Regions from separate parts of the Burkholderia sp. Ac-20344 genome, predicted to be linked through region 2. Evidence: riboswitches for the same ligand, from Rfam matches in the RefSeq annotation. Region 2 holds a riboswitch; the other holds the start of a gene.
The links. Region 2 has a riboswitch for glycine ahead of gcvT (glycine cleavage system aminomethyltransferase GcvT). Riboswitches for the same ligand answer to the same signal wherever they lie in the genome.
Positions count from the first base shown of each region.

Region 1: another riboswitch for glycine. It lies ahead of G3N64_RS00315 (D-amino acid dehydrogenase); the one in region 2 lies ahead of gcvT (glycine cleavage system aminomethyltransferase GcvT).

Region 1 is NZ_JAAGPP010000001.1:70,687-78,771, forward strand. Features, by position in the region: gene G3N64_RS00310 (Re/Si-specific NAD(P)(+) transhydrogenase subunit alpha) at 1-385, opposite strand, end outside; gene G3N64_RS00315 (D-amino acid dehydrogenase) at 504-1,760, opposite strand; glycine riboswitch at 1,897-1,992, opposite strand; gene G3N64_RS00320 (ABC transporter substrate-binding protein) at 2,106-3,185, opposite strand; gene G3N64_RS00325 (IclR family transcriptional regulator) at 3,663-4,484, opposite strand; gene G3N64_RS00330 (ABC transporter ATP-binding protein) at 4,821-5,912, shown strand; gene G3N64_RS00335 (ABC transporter permease) at 5,926-7,188, shown strand; gene G3N64_RS00340 (ABC transporter permease) at 7,185-7,991, shown strand; gene G3N64_RS00345 (alcohol dehydrogenase family protein) at 8,014-8,085, shown strand, end outside.
Region 2 is NZ_JAAGPP010000224.1:116-8,200, reverse strand. Features, by position in the region: gene G3N64_RS36345 (alginate lyase family protein) at 1-536, opposite strand, end outside; gene gcvP (aminomethyl-transferring glycine dehydrogenase) at 688-3,615, opposite strand; gene gcvH (glycine cleavage system protein GcvH) at 3,761-4,141, opposite strand; gene gcvT (glycine cleavage system aminomethyltransferase GcvT) at 4,260-5,378, opposite strand; glycine riboswitch at 5,463-5,596, opposite strand; glycine riboswitch at 5,630-5,733, opposite strand; gene G3N64_RS36325 (hypothetical protein) at 5,857-6,219, opposite strand; gene G3N64_RS36320 (oxidoreductase) at 6,376-7,428, opposite strand; partial or broken gene G3N64_RS36315 (SGNH/GDSL hydrolase family protein) at 7,663-8,085, opposite strand, start outside.

The sequences.
Region 1 (8,085 bases), on a different contig from region 2:
GAGAATCGATCGCCAGCACGGTGGCGCGCTTCGCGGCCAGTTGCTGCATCAGTTCGGGGTTCTGCGCCGGCCAGACAAAACCGATCAGCGTGCCGCCCTCGCGCATCAGCGCCACTTCGTCGACGCTAGGTGGACGCACCTTGAGCACGATATCCGAACTCGCCCAAAGCGCGGCGGCGGAGCCGATGATTTCGGCCCCGACTGCACGGTAAGCATCGTCATCGAAGTTGGATCTTTCACCAGCACCGGATTCGATAGCGACAGTAAAGCCAAGCTTGGTCAGTTTTTTCACCACGTCGGGCACGGTGGCGACGCGCTTTTCGCCGGGGAAGCCTTCCCTCGGGACACCAATGCGCTGCGGCGTAGAAATCAGGGTGGATTGCATTAACGATTCCTGGACTTGCATTCAATATGAGAGCCACCGAACGTCTATCCTGCAGCAATACTGCTTTCAGCTATTTCGCTCTAGAAATCGTTCGGCTGAGTGTGGATTTCACTGGATTTCAACTGATGTCCGTCGGAAGATGCTCCCATACGATTTTTCCTATTGCCACTGCCGTCGCGGCCGAAAGAGTCCACCCGAGATGACCGTGGCCGGTGTTGTAAAACACGCGTGGCGCCCTGCCCTTCATCACTCTTGGCATCATGTCGGGCATCATCGGGCGCAGTCCGGACCACGGAACCACTCGTGAAGTATTAACCGTAAAATTTTGATTGACCCATCTAACTAGCGGATCAATACGGTCCATTCGAATGTCGCGATCGTAGCCATTAAATTCGGCCGTTCCTGCTACCCGGAGTCGGTCAACACCCAATCGACTAGTCACGATTTTTGCACTCTCGTCGAGAAGACTGACCCAAGGCGCTTTTGACACGCTGTCCTCGCCATCGAGATAAACTGTTATCGAATATCCTTTTACCGGATATATATTCAGGCGATCACCAAATAGATTGGCAATTCCCCGACTCCCCACGCCGGCGCATACTACGACTGCATCGGCCACCATCTCTTCTGCATATGGGTACGGAGAACCCTCTTGCGTTGGGACATCTATCGCAACGCTCAAGCGGACGCCACTATGCCGGCACTGAACATTCTTGACCGTTACACCCTGTCGAAAGCGGACGCCGCGCCTCTCACACGCGATTGCGAGGCCACGCGTAAACCTGTGTATATCCCCCGTCGAATCCGATGGCGTGAAGTATCCGCCGTAGTATTCCCCTTGCAGAGTAGGTTCGATATTTTTTATTTCTGCGGGCGACACGGCAAAACGCTCAAGTCCAGCCGACACTAGAAGTTCGTTTGTTCGAGTGGCCGCATCATATGATTTTCTGTCATGATAAAAATGCAGAATGCCCCGCCTTTCTAGATCGAAATCAATCTGTTCACGCTCGGCTATTGAAAAAATATAATTTCGCGCCTCAAGCGCCAACTTCACAGTAGCTATAGTGTTTTCGCTATAATTCTCAATATTCGAGACAAATTCACCAATCCACGAGTACTTGTGCCACGATGGCTTCGGATTGAAAAGGACAGGAGCGTCCTGCTTAAGCATCCATCGCAATCCCTTCAGAATAGTTCCAAAATTGTTCCACACTTCGGCATTGCATGCCGATAGTTGCCCACCGTTGGCGAATGATGTCTCCATCGCTGGATAGAGATGCCGGTCAACGACGGTTACCTGGTATCCAAGCTCGGATAGGGTGTACGCCGTCGTAACACCTGTAATGCCGGCGCCAATAATAATGATATGTGGCATGAACGGTTCCGCGAAGAATAAAGAATTGCCGAAAGTTCGGCTCATACCCCATCTGTCACGGTACCTGAGAGCTTAGGCGCAAGAAGCCGCCGTCCCCTTCGGTGGGCATGCGCGCATGCCTCTCTCCAGAGTTTAAAACGCCGCCACAGTCCTTTTGCCTGAGAGTTTCCGGGGCGGTTGCTCCGTCGGCGCCTCAGCCCTTATGGGCTGAGGTCTCTCCTGCAGCGCGTCAATTGCACCTTGAGTTCGATCTTGAACGAACGGTAACGGCACTGAGTCGTGCACAAAGCTGCCTCAATGCCGCCATTAGGCGGCGTAACCGATGCCGCCTATACTTGCGGATACCTATTTCAGGAGCCACTGCGTAAAGCGCAACTTCAGCGCGTCCTGATTCTCGGCCCAGAAATCCGCGCCAGCCTGGATCGAATCTTTGATGTTTGCAGGATACGTAGGCATATGCGGCGCAACGCTTTCTTTTGTGCCGGGATAGTTACCGACCAGCGCAACTGCAGAACGCCGCGTTGGCCCATTCGAAGTCAGGGTTGAGAGAGCCGCTTGACGATCAGGTTTGCTTGCAAACTTCACGAACTCGAGAGCTTCTTGCGTATGGGGAGCACCTTTCGGAATCATGAAGAAATCCGTTGACCAAACATCACTGTCCCACATGATCCGGAACGGTGCTCCTTCCATGCGAGCGACGAAAATCCGGCCCGCGTAAGCGGAAGTCATGGCGACTTCATTTGACGCCAGCAATTGTGGCGGCTGGGCCCCGGCCTCCCACCACACGACATCTTTCTTGATGCTATCAAGTTTGCGAAAGGCGCGGTCGACACCAGCAGGAGTCGAGAGCACGGTATAGACATCCTTTCGCGGAACTCCGTCGGCCACCAAGGCCCACTCGAGCGTCGCAACCGGTGACTTTTGCAGTCCGCGCTTGCCGGGGAAGTTCTTAATATCAAAGAAATCCCTGATGCTCTTCGGCTGCTTCGACGCGTTCGCGTTGTAGGCAATAGCTCGAGCCCACGAGATCGACCCGAGGCTGCACTTGGACGTTGTACCGGGTACGAAATCAGACACACCAGCAGTCCCGTCAGCATTTGCCGGAAGCGTCGATGCGTTGAATCTGGTCAGCAATCCATCTTCACACGCCCGTCGTTCGTCGAAGATGTCGGAGACAACCACGTCCCAGACCACCTTGCCCGCTTGCTGCTGGGCGCGAATTTCACTCAAGCCACCGTTGTATTCAATGACTTTGACGGCGATGCCAGTGGCCTTGGTAAACGGGTCGAACAGAGCCTTTTTCTGAGCTTCCGTGTAGCTACCTCCCCATGATGCAACGGTTATTTCCTTGCTGCCCTCAGCCATCGACGACATCGAGATCAGCAACGCGGCACTCGCGATCACCACCCTTCTCATTACGTTCATTGCATCACCTTTCCTATGAAGAAACCACGCCAAGATCAATACGAACGTTGCAAACATTGCCCCACGGAGCGTCACCGCGCATGCTAAGCATGCAAAAACGGAATCTTTGCATCAATTGTGGAATTTACCTACCTGAATCTCGATAGCCCGCCTCGCTGGGTGCAGTCTACATCTTCCGAATTTCGGAAAAATAAAACATGCTCTTTCGATTTCAGGAAATTTTGGTCCGCCACCGTACGTCACAAGGGACGCGCGGTCAGAGCGGCAATGTTCGGCTCAAATGGCGCGGAGAGGTACCCGTCGCCCCTGAGTCGGCAAACACCAACCCAAGGTGACGATGTGGCAGGACAGGAGAAGAAAAATAGGAAGGAAATCAGACTGCCGTCGCCGTCACGACGGGCGACCGCGCCGCGACAGTGCAGTCAGGTGTGTGCGCACGCTCAGCCAACGGTCGCGTGACCGGCGGAAGTCTCGGGATCAGGTATCAATTTCACTTTCAACGTCGCTGATAGCATGCAGACCGGTCGACTGCAGTGTCGTACGCAACGCGTTTGCGGCTTCTTTCAGGCTTTGCACAACCGTTTCCGTATCAAAGCTCATCAACAGCCTTTCCTTAAGAGCGACTATACCGACGCCGTACAGTGCACCTGCAGATCCAATCAGCACCGGACAGCAGATCGAATAAACCCCCGGGTCAAACTCGTCATCGCTTATTGCGTAGCCAAGCTCCCGGACCTCCGAGAGCTTCGCTTTCAGCTTCTCGGGGTCGACGATTGTGTTGGGCCGATACTTCTCGAGCGGACCTTGGAGCTGCCGATCGATGATCGCCTCGGATTGAAACGCAAGCAGCGCCTTGGCTGAGGCGGTGGCGTTTAGTGGAAACACGTTGCCGGGATAGATGAGATTTCGACTCGGAGACGATGGCAGCACCGTAACAGCGAGCTGGATTGAATCCTGGACTAGTCTTACCAGATACGCAACCTGACCAAAGCTGTCTGCAAGCCTCTGCAGTGTCGGCTCGGTAAGTACCTGAAGCGTCTCGAGACTCAGAGAACTTTGGAATATGCGTATCAGTCGCGGCCCAATCCGATACCGGGACCGTCCGCGCTGCCCCACGAGAAAACCGGCATCCAACATGTTGTTCACGAGGCGGTGCGCCGAAGGCATCGGCATCCCGGTCTGAGACGAAATTTCGACAAGGGTGAGCCCCTGGTCTGACCTGTTGATCGCCTCCAAGATCATCGCAACCCTTTCGAGTCGCGGAATTCTGTCACCTTTTTCGAGATCGGTATCGGACATCTGGCTTCAAGCTCTGGTGAGTTGCACGGATTCGGCAATCATACGTTGAAAAACGCAATGTCGGGGCTCTTGCCTCTACCGTGGTCGAGTCGCCGCTCCGTCGATCCCCCCCCAAAAAATCCCATGGCGCCCTCTCGCCTGTATCGCCCAGCCCATCGGTAGCCTGCCAGAGCATCATTGATGCAGGAAAGGGGAAACACACCCGGCGCCCAGCATGCAACTTCCGGAACCTGACCAGCAAAAACCCCTATTTTTGTCCGCGTTGACTAAAAAACGGAATTACAGTTTAATTTTAGAAACATTGAAGCCCACCGCCAGTCGCCGCAGGAGTGTGAAATGAAAGACGCGATAGTTGAATTCCGGGACGTCCGGAAGAGTTACGACGGGCACACGCCCGTCGTTGCTGGACTCAACCTCAGCATCCATCGAGGGGAGTTCCTTACGCTCCTTGGGCCCTCGGGATCCGGGAAAACCACAACGCTCATGATGCTCGCTGGGTTCGAAACCCCCAGCAGCGGCTCAATCTCTCTGGACGGAGCCGCAATTACCAGCGTCGCACCTCACAAGCGAAACATCGGAATGGTGTTCCAGAGCTACGCGCTCTTTCCACATCTGTCGGTGGCCGAAAATGTTGCTTATCCGCTGAAGGTTCGCAGAGTGTCGAGGGCCGAGATCGCTGAACGAGTGAGTGCCGTGCTCGATATGGTGAAACTGAAGGGGCTCGGCGACCGCCTTCCCGCCCAATTGTCGGGCGGGCAACGACAGCGTGTCGCACTTGCGCGCGCGATCGTCTTCGAGCCCCGCATCGTGTTGATGGATGAGCCACTTGGCGCGCTCGACAAGCAATTGCGGGAGCACATGCAGTATGAGATCAAACAACTGCATGCGCGCCTCGGCGTTACGATCGTCTACGTCACTCACGACCAAGGCGAAGCACTGACCATGTCTGACCGCATTGCAATCTTCAATGAGGGCATCGTTCAGCAACTCGCATCTCCCGTCGCCCTGTATGAGCAACCGAGAAACTCATTCGTAGCTTCGTTCATTGGCGAGAACAATCAGCTGTGCGGACGACTATCCGAAATCCGTTCCGAAAACTGGATCGTCGATAGCCCCGGTGTGGGCAGGCTTACTGCGAGCGGCGTCGGTGCCGCGGCCGCTATTGGCGATCTGATAAAGCTGTCCATCCGCCCGGAGCGAATTGTCCTTGGCCCGGAAGCCGATTCTCTGAATAACCGTTTCAACTGCCGCGTCACTGACCGAACCTATCAGGGCGACCACATCCGGGTACGACTCGCGCGCGACGAAGGTGACGGTTTGATCGCAAAACTTGCAAACAATCGCGACTGCGAACGTGTCCAAATCGGTGACATGGTGACCGTTGGCTTCCGTTCGGAAGACTGTATTGCGTTCCGCTCAGCCACGTGAGGTGAGAATGAACATGCCAGACACCGCCTATGTCCCGCCTGCGGCCCCTCCCGTGCACACCGATCGGCAATATCGGCACGTCAAGTTGCGCGCCCAGGTTCGCGCACTTCTTCTGATACTGCCGCTCGTTGCTTTCCTGGTCGCGTTCTTCTTGCTCCCGATCGCCCAGATGTTGTACCGCTCCGTTGACGCGAGTGCTGTTGCGCTGCCACTCGCCCAGGTTCACGCCGAGCTGGCTAACTGGAGCGGAGAAGGCGCACCGTCCGAAGGGGCATATAAAGCACTGGGAAAAGAACTGATGACGCTTGACGACCGCGACGAACTGGGGCAAGTCGCTCGCGAGTTGAGCTACAGGTACACGGGATTCGAAGGGCTGCTGCGCAAGACCGTGCGCCACTTGGAGGAATCCGGAGGTACTCCCGGTACTTGGAAAAGCAGATTCGTCGGCATCGATCCGCGGTGGGGCACGCCCGAGCCTTGGGGAGTGATCAAATATTCCTCCGGAAAAATCACTGCACAAAATCTGCTTGCCGCAGTGGACTTGCGCCAGACCGCGACCGGCAGTGTCGCTATTCAGCCTGAGGACCAGCGACTGTACCTCGCCGTTTTCACCAACACGCTCGTGATTTCCGTAAGCGCGACACTTGCATGCTTGCTCCTTGGGTTTCCGGTGGCACATCTGATCGCGACCGCGCGCAGACGCACTGCCACTGTGTTGATGATGCTCGTACTGCTTCCCTTCTGGACATCACTGCTGGTGCGCACTTCAGGATGGCTTGTCATTCTCCAGACCAATGGCCCGCTCGAAGACCTGCTTGTGTGGCTGCACGTGGTCGCAGATAGCGCTCGGCCACAATTGGCATATACACGTTTCGCCTCGATTGTCGCAATGACCCACATCCTCCTGCCGTTCATGATTCTTCCGCTGTACAGCGTGATGAAAGGGGTTTCCAAGGACTATGTCCGCGCCGCATGTTCCCTCGGTGCTGGACCTGTCAAGGCGTTCTTCTCGGTCTACATTCCTCAGGTCGTCCCTGGGATTGCCGCAGGAGCGATGATGGTTTTCATCTCGGCTCTCGGTTTCTATATCACACCCGCCCTTGTCGGCGGCAGTGAAGGACAGATGGTAGGGAACCTAATTGCCTATCACATGCAGTCCTCTCTGAACTGGGGCCTTGCTGCCGCGCTGTCAGTTGGCCTGCTGCTCCTGGTTGCAGACATCTTTTGGATGTTCAGGACGCTTGCCAGCGCCGAACTTGTTGGAGCTCCCAAATGATCCGGAAAACGTATTATTTTATTTGCGGTGCGGTGCTGTTCTTCATGATGGCACCAATTCTCATATGCATACCCCTTTCGTTCAATGCACAACGGTATTTGACGTTCACCCCAGGGATGCTGGCACTCCATCGTGACGCCTTTTCTTTGCGATGGTACGCAAGCTTCTTTGGATCCGAAGTCTGGCGCGATGCGATCGTGAATTCCATGATCGTGGGCTCACTGACTACACTCGTTGCGACGACGCTCGGAACCGTGGCCGCAATTGGACTCAGCCGGCAAGACACGCCGTTCAGAAAAGTCTTGTTGGCGCTGATTCTCTCACCGATGATTGTGCCGGTAATCGTGACAGCGGCTGGCATCTACTTCCTTTTCTCTCGCTGGGGCCTTACACAAAGCATTACCGGGCTTGTAATCGCGCACACCATTGTCGCAGTTCCACTCGTCGTCATCACGGTCAGTGCGGCGCTGTCCCGCTTCGACTACGACCTCGTAAAGGCTTCACTCAGTCTTTCAGCATCGCCAATTGAAACGTTCTTCCGAGTAACCTTACCGCTCATCGCACCGGGTGTTGCGTCGGGTGCCATCTTTGCATTCGCTACATCACTGGACGAAGTGGTGATGGCACTCTTCATCGCCGGCGTCGACCAGCGGACGATCCCATTGATCATGTGGAGCGGAATCCGCGAAGAGTTGAGCCCCACGATCCTCGCAGCGGCCGTAATTCTCACAATGTTTTCGATATGCATGCTGCTGACGGTTGAATACCTGCGTGCATGGTCCTCGAAGTTCAGCAACGCTTGATAATTGAGTGGAGAACCTGGTAATGAACACCCCCCGAACAATGCGTGCCGTATTGCTCACTGGTCACGGCGGTCTTGATAAGCTTGAGTACCAC
Region 2 (8,085 bases):
AACGCGGCCGTTGCGTTGCGGGTCTTCACCGGCAGCGCGCTCGCCGTCATGTCGTACGCAACGATCAGGCTGTCGAAGCGCGTCTCGTCGATCGGGTTGAAGCTCGGCTGGTAGGTCGCGACCCACGCGGACAGGAAGCGGTCGACGAGCTGCAGGTCGCGCGGCGCATTCGTCACGCGCCACGCGAGCGCGGCGTCGCGCATCAGCTCCATGTCCTTCAGCGCGTCGGCGCTCTGGTCGTAGATGCCTTCGTGCGGCAGCGTGCCCTCGGTGTGCACGCGCGCCATCGCCTTCGGCTGCTCGCCGATGCGCGCGTCGACGCTGCGGATCAGCGCCTGGACGCCCGGCTCGGCCTGTGTCGTCTCGCTCGCCTGCAGTGCCGGCGCCGCGCAGAAATTCATTGCCGCGCGCGCGCTGGCGGACGCGCCGAGACCGGCGGCGGCAAACGACAGCGACGCGACGAGCATCGGCACGTAGCGGCGCGCGTGCGGCCGCCTTTGCGTTGCACCATGGCCCGGAAACATCGGACGCACCATGCGGAACTCCTTCATTGGCTGGATCGCGTGTGATGTTAGCCGGATTGGCGGGCGAACGTGAACCGGTTCGAGCGGCGAACAAAAAAACCGCACGCAACCCCGGGTTGCGTGCGGTGCGGTCACCATCGGACGGCTCCTGGCCTGGCGCGCGTTATGCGTATTCCGACATCGGCACGCACGAGCAGAACAGGTTGCGGTCGCCGTAGACGTTGTCCGCACGGCCGACCGGCGGCCAGTACTTGTTCGTGCCGAGCGACGCGACCGGGTACGCGGCCTGCTCGCGCGAGTACGCGTGCGGCCATTCGTTCGCGGTGACGACGGCCGCCGTGTGCGGGGCGTGACGCAGCGGGTTGTCCTCGCGGTCGGCGCGGCCCTCCTCGACCGCACGGATTTCGTCGCGGATCGCGATCATCGCGGCGATGAAGCGGTCGAGTTCTTCCTGCGATTCCGATTCGGTCGGCTCGACCATCAGCGTGCCCGGTACCGGGAAGCTCATCGTCGGCGCGTGGAAGCCGTAGTCCATCAGGCGCTTCGCGACGTCGTCGACGGTGATGCCGCTCGATTCCTTGATCGGACGCAGGTCGAGAATGCACTCGTGCGCAACCAGCCCGCCCGGGCCCGAATACAGCACCGGGTAGTGCGGCGCGAGGCGCTTCGCGATGTAGTTCGCGTTGAGGATCGCGGTTTCCGTCGCGGCGGTCAGGTTCTTCGCGCCCATCATCGCGATGTACATCCACGAGATCGGCAGGATCGACGCCGAGCCGTACGGCGCGGCCGATACCGCACCGATGCCGTCTTCTTCGCGCGTGTAGCCGGTCGAACGCTGGTTCGGCAGGAACTTCGCGAGGTGCGCGCCGACCGCGACCGGGCCGACGCCCGGGCCGCCACCGCCGTGCGGGATGCAGAAGGTCTTGTGCAGGTTCAGGTGCGACACGTCGCCGCCGAACTGGCCCGGCGCGGTCAGGCCGACCATCGCGTTCATGTTCGCGCCGTCGACGTACACCTGGCCGCCGTGCGCGTGGACGATCTCGCAGATCTCGCGGACGTTCTGCTCGAACACGCCGTGCGTCGACGGATACGTGATCATGATCGCCGCGAGATCCTTCGCGTGCTCGTCGGCCTTCGCCTTGAGATCAGCGATGTCGACGTTGCCCTGCGCGTCGCATGCAACGACCACGACCTTCATCCCGGCCATGTGCGCGGATGCCGGGTTCGTGCCGTGCGCGGACGCCGGGATCAGGCACACGTCGCGGTGGGCTTCGCCGCGCGATGCGTGGTAAGCGTGGATGATCAGCAGGCCCGCGTACTCGCCCTGCGAGCCCGCGTTCGGCTGCAGCGACACGGCCGCGTAGCCGGTGGCCGCGACGAGCATCTGCTCGAGCTGGCCGATCATCTCGCGGTAGCCGACGGTCTGGTCGGCCGGTGCGAACGGGTGGATGCCGCCGAATTCGGGCCACGTGACGGGCAGCATTTCCGACGTCGCGTTCAGCTTCATCGTGCACGAGCCGAGCGGGATCATCGAGCGGTCGAGCGCGAGATCCTTGTCCGACAGGCTGCGCAGGTAGCGCAGCATTTCGGTTTCGGAATGGTGGCGGTTGAACACGTGGTGCGTCAGGTACGCGCTCGTGCGCTCGAGGCCGGCCGGCAGCGCGGCGACGCCGGCTGCGCCCGCGTCCAGCGCGTCGACGGACGGTGCGGTGCCGCCCGCGGCCTGCGCGAACACGGCGAGGAGATCGGCGAGGTCGTCGCGCGTCGTCGTTTCGTCGACCGATACGCCGACTTGCGTGTCGCTCACGCGGCGCAGGTTGATGCGCTTCGCCTTCGCGAATTCGTGAACCTGCGCGGTGCGCGCGCCGGTGTCGATCGTCAGCGTGTCGAAGAACGTGTCGTTGACGGTCGCGAAGCCGAGCTGCTTCACGCCGGCGGCGAGCAGCGCCGCGATGCGGTTCACGCGCAGCGCGATCGTCTTCAGGCCGTGCGGGCCGTGGTAGACCGCATACATGCTGGCCATGATCGCGAGCAGCGCCTGCGCGGTACACACGTTCGACGTCGCCTTCTCGCGGCGGATGTGCTGTTCGCGCGTCTGCAGCGCGAGGCGCAGCGCGGGCTTGCCCTGCGCGTCGACCGTCACGCCGACGAGGCGGCCCGGCATCTGGCGCTTGAATTCGTCACGCACCGCGAGATACGCGGCGTGCGGGCCGCCGAAGCCCATCGGCACGCCGAAGCGCTGCGTGTTGCCGATCGCGACGTCCGCGCCCCAGTCGCCGGGCGGCGTGAGCACGGTCAGCGCGAGCAGGTCGGCCGCGACGACCACGTGGCCGCCGGCCGCGTGGATCGCTTCGGTGAGCGCGCGGTAGTCGCGCACGTCGCCGTTCACGCCCGGGTACTGCAGCAGCACGCCGAATGCATTCGATTGAGCAGCGTCGGCCGCCGGGCCCGTCTTGACCTCGATGCCGACCGGCAGCGCGCGCGTGCGGATCACTTCGAGCGTTTGCGGCAGCACGTCGTCGGCGACGTAGAACACGTTCGACGCCGGCTTGCCGGTGCGCTGCAGCAGCGTCATCGCTTCGGCCGCGGCGGTGGCTTCATCGAGCAGCGACGCGTTCGAGATCGCGAGGCCCGTCAGGTCGGCCACCATCTGCTGGAAGTTCAGGAGCGCCTCGAGGCGGCCCTGGGAAATTTCGGGCTGGTACGGCGTGTAGGCCGTGTACCACGCCGGGTTTTCGAGCACGTTGCGCAGGATCACGGCCGGCGTGTGCGTGTCGTGGTAACCCTGACCGATATACGAACGGAACACCTGGTTCTTGTCCGCGAGAACCCGCAGTGCGGCGAGGGCTTCGGCCTCGCTCTTCGGCTGCGCGAACGGGCCGAGCGGCAGCGTTTCGACGCGGCGGATCGAGGCCGGGATCACGGCCTCGATCAGGGCGGCGCGCGACGCGAAGCCGAGCGTGTCGAGCATGGCCTGCTGGCTGGCGGCGTCGGGGCCGATGTGGCGTTCGGCGAACGCATCGTGCGTTTCGAGCGCGGCGAGCGAGAGGGGCGTGCGGTTCATCAGGCGGTCCGGGTGTTCGAGCTTCATGGCGTTCCTTGGTCGGCCGGAGTGGGCGCTTGGGCGCTGACTCGGGCCCCATCCTTTGCAGTCGGCCCGAGCGGGCGCGTGGGCGCCGGCTCGGGTTCCGCACGGGGCAGGGCGGCTGACCGGCCCCGTGCGGTTCGGGGGAGAGTTAGTCGATCAGCTTGCTGTAGGCGTCGGCGTCGATCAGCTTGTCGGTCGATGCGCCGGCCGCGAGCTTGATCTTGAAGAGCCACACGCCGTACGCGTCGCTGTTCACGCCTTCCGGGGCGTCGGTGGCTTCCGTGTTGGCGGCGATGATCTCGCCGGACACCGGCGAATAGATGTCGGAGGCAGCCTTCACCGATTCGACGACGCCGACGGCGTCGCCTGCCGAGACCGACTTGCCGACTTCCGGCAGTTCGAGGAAGACGATGTCGCCGAGCGTGCTCTGCGCGTGATCGGTGATGCCGACCGTCAGCGTGCCGTCGGCTTCGGTGCGGACCCACTCGTGTTCGTCGGTGTATTTCAGATCGGCCGGGACGTTGCTCATCGGATGCTCCTGGATAAAAGGGTGTGTTCGTTCTGCTGGCGCGCCGCCGGGGCGCGCCGGGTGTGGTGTTGCGCCGGGCGCCATCTCCCGGCTTCCCGGGAGGCGGGCCTCCCGGCCGTTACGCAGCGAGGACCTTGCCGTTGCGCACGAACGGCAGTTTTACCACGCGCGCGGGAAGATTCTTGTCTCGAATTTGCACCTGGACCAGGTCGCCGATCTGGACGGCCGCCGGCACGCGTGCGAACGCGATCGATTCCTGCATCGACGGCGAGAACGTGCCGCTCGTGATCTCGCCTTCGCCGTGCGGCGTGACGACCTTCTGGTGCGCGCGCAGCACGCCGCCCGCCTTGCCGTTTTCCTTCTGCAGGATCAGGCCGACGAATGCGGCGCGGGTGCCGTTGGATTCCAGTGCGGCGCGGCCGACGAAGTCGCGCGGCGCGGAGAGGTCGACCGTCCACGCGAGGCCCGCGTCGAGCGGCGAGACGGTGTCGTCCATGTCCTGGCCGTACAGGTTCATGCCGGCCTCGAGGCGCAGCGTGTCGCGCGCGCCAAGCCCGCACGGGCGCACGCCGTTTTGCTGCAGCGCGTTCCACAACGCTTCGACGTGCACGGCCGGGACGATCACTTCGAAGCCGTCTTCACCGGTATAGCCGGTGCGCGCGACGGTGAGATCGCCGAACGGCGTGCCGGCGACCTGCGCGGCGTTGAACGGCTTCAGCTCGCTCGTTGCGGCACGCGCGGAGGGCACGGTCGACCAGGCTTTTTCGCGGGCGTTCGGGCCCTGTACGGCGACGATCGCGAAATCGCGGCGCGGCGCGATCGTGACGCCGAAGCCGCCTTGCTCGTTCAGCTGGTTGAACCACGCGATGTCTTTCTCGGCCGTGCCGGCGTTGACGACGACGCGGAAGAATTCTTCGGTGAAGTAGTAGACGATCAGGTCGTCGATGACGCCGCCCTGCGGATTGAGCAGGCACGAGTAGAGTGCCTTGCCGGGCGTCTTGAGCTTGCCGACGTTGTTCGCGATCGCATGCTCGAAGAATGCGCGCACGCGGCTGCCGGTGAAATCGACGACGCACATGTGCGACACATCGAACATGCCGGCATCGGTGCGCACGGCTTCATGTTCTTCGATCTGCGAGCCGTAGTTGACGGGCATGTCCCAGCCGCCGAAGTCGACCATGCGGGCATTGAGCGCGCGGTGCGCGGCGTTGAGCGGGGTGTGATTCAGTGCAGTCATCGAGGCCTCAGGCAAGGCGCTTGCGCGCGGATCAGAACGGCCATGTGCCGACCACCGCGGCCGACGGCCTGCGAGCGATCCGGTACATGCCCCTCTGTCCTCGATACCTGAGAGATTGCGCTGCCGGCCAGGCCTGGCGAACGCGCGCCCCTTCGGTGGGCAGCTTGCCCGCGCAGCCGATGCGCTGCGGGCTACTGCCGCTCTCCAGAGTGCGGGGAGAGTGTGGCCCGCGCAATGCGCGGACGGGATTCCCCGACGCGGTCGGTCCTTTTGCCTGAGAGTTTGCGGGTGTGCCCCTTCGGCGGCGCAACCGGTGCTGGAACAGCACGGTTACACGCTCTCCCGACGCGTGCGGGCGACTGTACGCGAGCGGGTGAGCCTTGTCAATTTGAGCAAAAGAATGTCGCTTCGCGACAAGCGGCGGCGGCCGGCGACAAGCGGTGCCGCCGCTTTTTCCACACCGGCGGGCGCCAGTGCGTTACTCGCCGATCGCGCGCGCGGCCGTGTCGAGTTCCTGGTTCAGCACGCGCTGCTCGTCGCCGGACAGGCCGCCGCTGTGCTGCGCGGACATGTCGTTCGCTTCCTGGCGGATCACGTCGAGGCGGTGATGAAGCTGCGCGCCGTACGGCGGCGGGTAGTAGCCGCCGTTCACGCGCGCATCGATGCGGCGATGCAGGTTGTCGATCCGGCCCTGGATCTGCTGCATCCGCTCGTTCGCGACGACCTGCGGATTCGGCCGCGGCGGGGGCGCCGGGCGGACCGGCTGCTGCGGCTGCACGATACAGGCCGCAAGCGAGGAAACCAGGACGCAGCACGCTGCCGCGCGAATCAACCGTTGCATCAACATTCTCCTGACGGATTGGTGTCGGATCGACTTTTTTGAGAAACGCGTCAGACCGGTCGGACGCTGACTTTCGTTCCCCCGGCATTTGTAACCGAATGTTCCGGCTGATCCGGATGCGGGTACGCCGGCCGGCCGCCAGCGGCCGGCGCGGTGTCAGATCGTGCGGCGCACGAACGGCAGCCGGCGGCCGTCGTGCTCGCTCTGCGCGGCAAGCTCGATGATCGTCATCACGTCGACGGCATCCTGCGCGGTGACGGGGAACGGCGCGCCGTCGCGGATCGACGCGGCGAGCGTGCGATAGAACTCCGCGTACTGGCCGTCGAGCGTCGGCACGGGGCGCTCGACCTCGACTTCGCCGTCGAGCTCGCGCAGCAGGCCGGGCGGGTTGCCGCCGCCGAATTCGACGTCGTCCGCGGTGAGGCCGGCCTTGAGCTGGTCCTCCTGCGTGTCGAGCCCGAACTTCTGGTAGCTGCCGCGCGTGCCGTGCAGCGTGAAGCGCGCCGGTTCGATCGCCGACAGCGCGCTCGCATGCAGCGCGACGTCCTTGTCCGGATAGCCGAGCTGCAGGTGCACGAAATCGGGCGCCGCGCCGTTGTCACGGCGCGTCTTGACGGTCGCGCTCACCGTTTCCGGCAGGCCGAACAGCACGAGCGCCTGGTCGATCAGGTGCGGGCCGAGGTCGAGCAGCAGGCCGCCGCCGCGGGCGGGCTCCTCGCGCCAGCGCGTGCGCGGCGTCGGCCGGAAGCGGTCGAAGTGCGACGCGAAATAGGTCAGCCGCCCGAGCTCGCCCGAATCGACGATGCGGCGCACGGTGAGGAAATCGCCGTCCCAGCGGCGGTTGTGGAACGGCGCGAACAGCCGGCTGCGCGCGTTCGCGAGCCGCGCGAGCGCGAGCGCTTCATCGGCGGTGAGCGTGACGGGTTTGTCGACGACCACGTGGCGGCCGGCTTCGAGCACCTGGCGCGCGAGCGCGAAGTGCGTGTCGTTCGGCGTGGCGATCACCACGCATTCGATGTCGTCGAGGCCGAGCAGCGTGTCGAGATCGGGGACGACGCGCGCGCCCGGATACGCAGCCTGCGCGCGATCGGGCTGACCCGTCGCGATCGCGGCAACTTCAGTACGGCCGCTCGTGGCGATCACGGGCGCGTGGAACGTCGCGCCGGCGAAACCGAAACCCATCAAACCAATCCTGAGCAATGACGACATGGCAATCCCTGGCTGCGAAGGAAACTAAAGGATGGTGCGCCGAGACGGCGCGAAGACGACCGGCTATTTTGGCATGACGTTGCCCGTTGCACCGGCGCGTTCGGGCGAAACGCGCGGTGCGATGCGGCGGTTGCGCAAGGAAAGCCGGCATTTTGCGCGCCCCGGCGTGCCGTACACGCGGGGTTGCCTGCCGGCCCGCGCGGTGAACGGCCGGCGCACGGGCGCCGTGCCGCGTCATGGGGCTGCCTGCTGCCGCACGGCGGCGGCGACCTGCGCGGCCCACACGGCGCAGGCGGCTTCGCCGGGGTGGAAGCCGTCGGTAGCCATCAGGTGGCGCTGGAGCGGCAGCTCGACGCGCAGGAACGTACAGTGCGGCTGCGTGGCGGCCCACCCGGCAAGCGCCGTGTTGAGCCGCTTCGCGCGCAGCCCGAGATACCACGCGAGCGGCTGCGGCAGCGCCGGAAAGCGCTCCATCGGCGGCACCGCCGACAGGATCGCGTGCCCGATCCGGAAGCGTGCGGCGAGCAGCCGGACGAGCTCGGCCTGCTGCGCCTGCCAGCGGGCCGGCGGCACGCCGCCCGTCACGTCGTTGACGCCGAGCGACGTGACGGCCACGTTGAACGGCTCGGCCGGCTCGGTGGCGAGCCAGTCGACGAG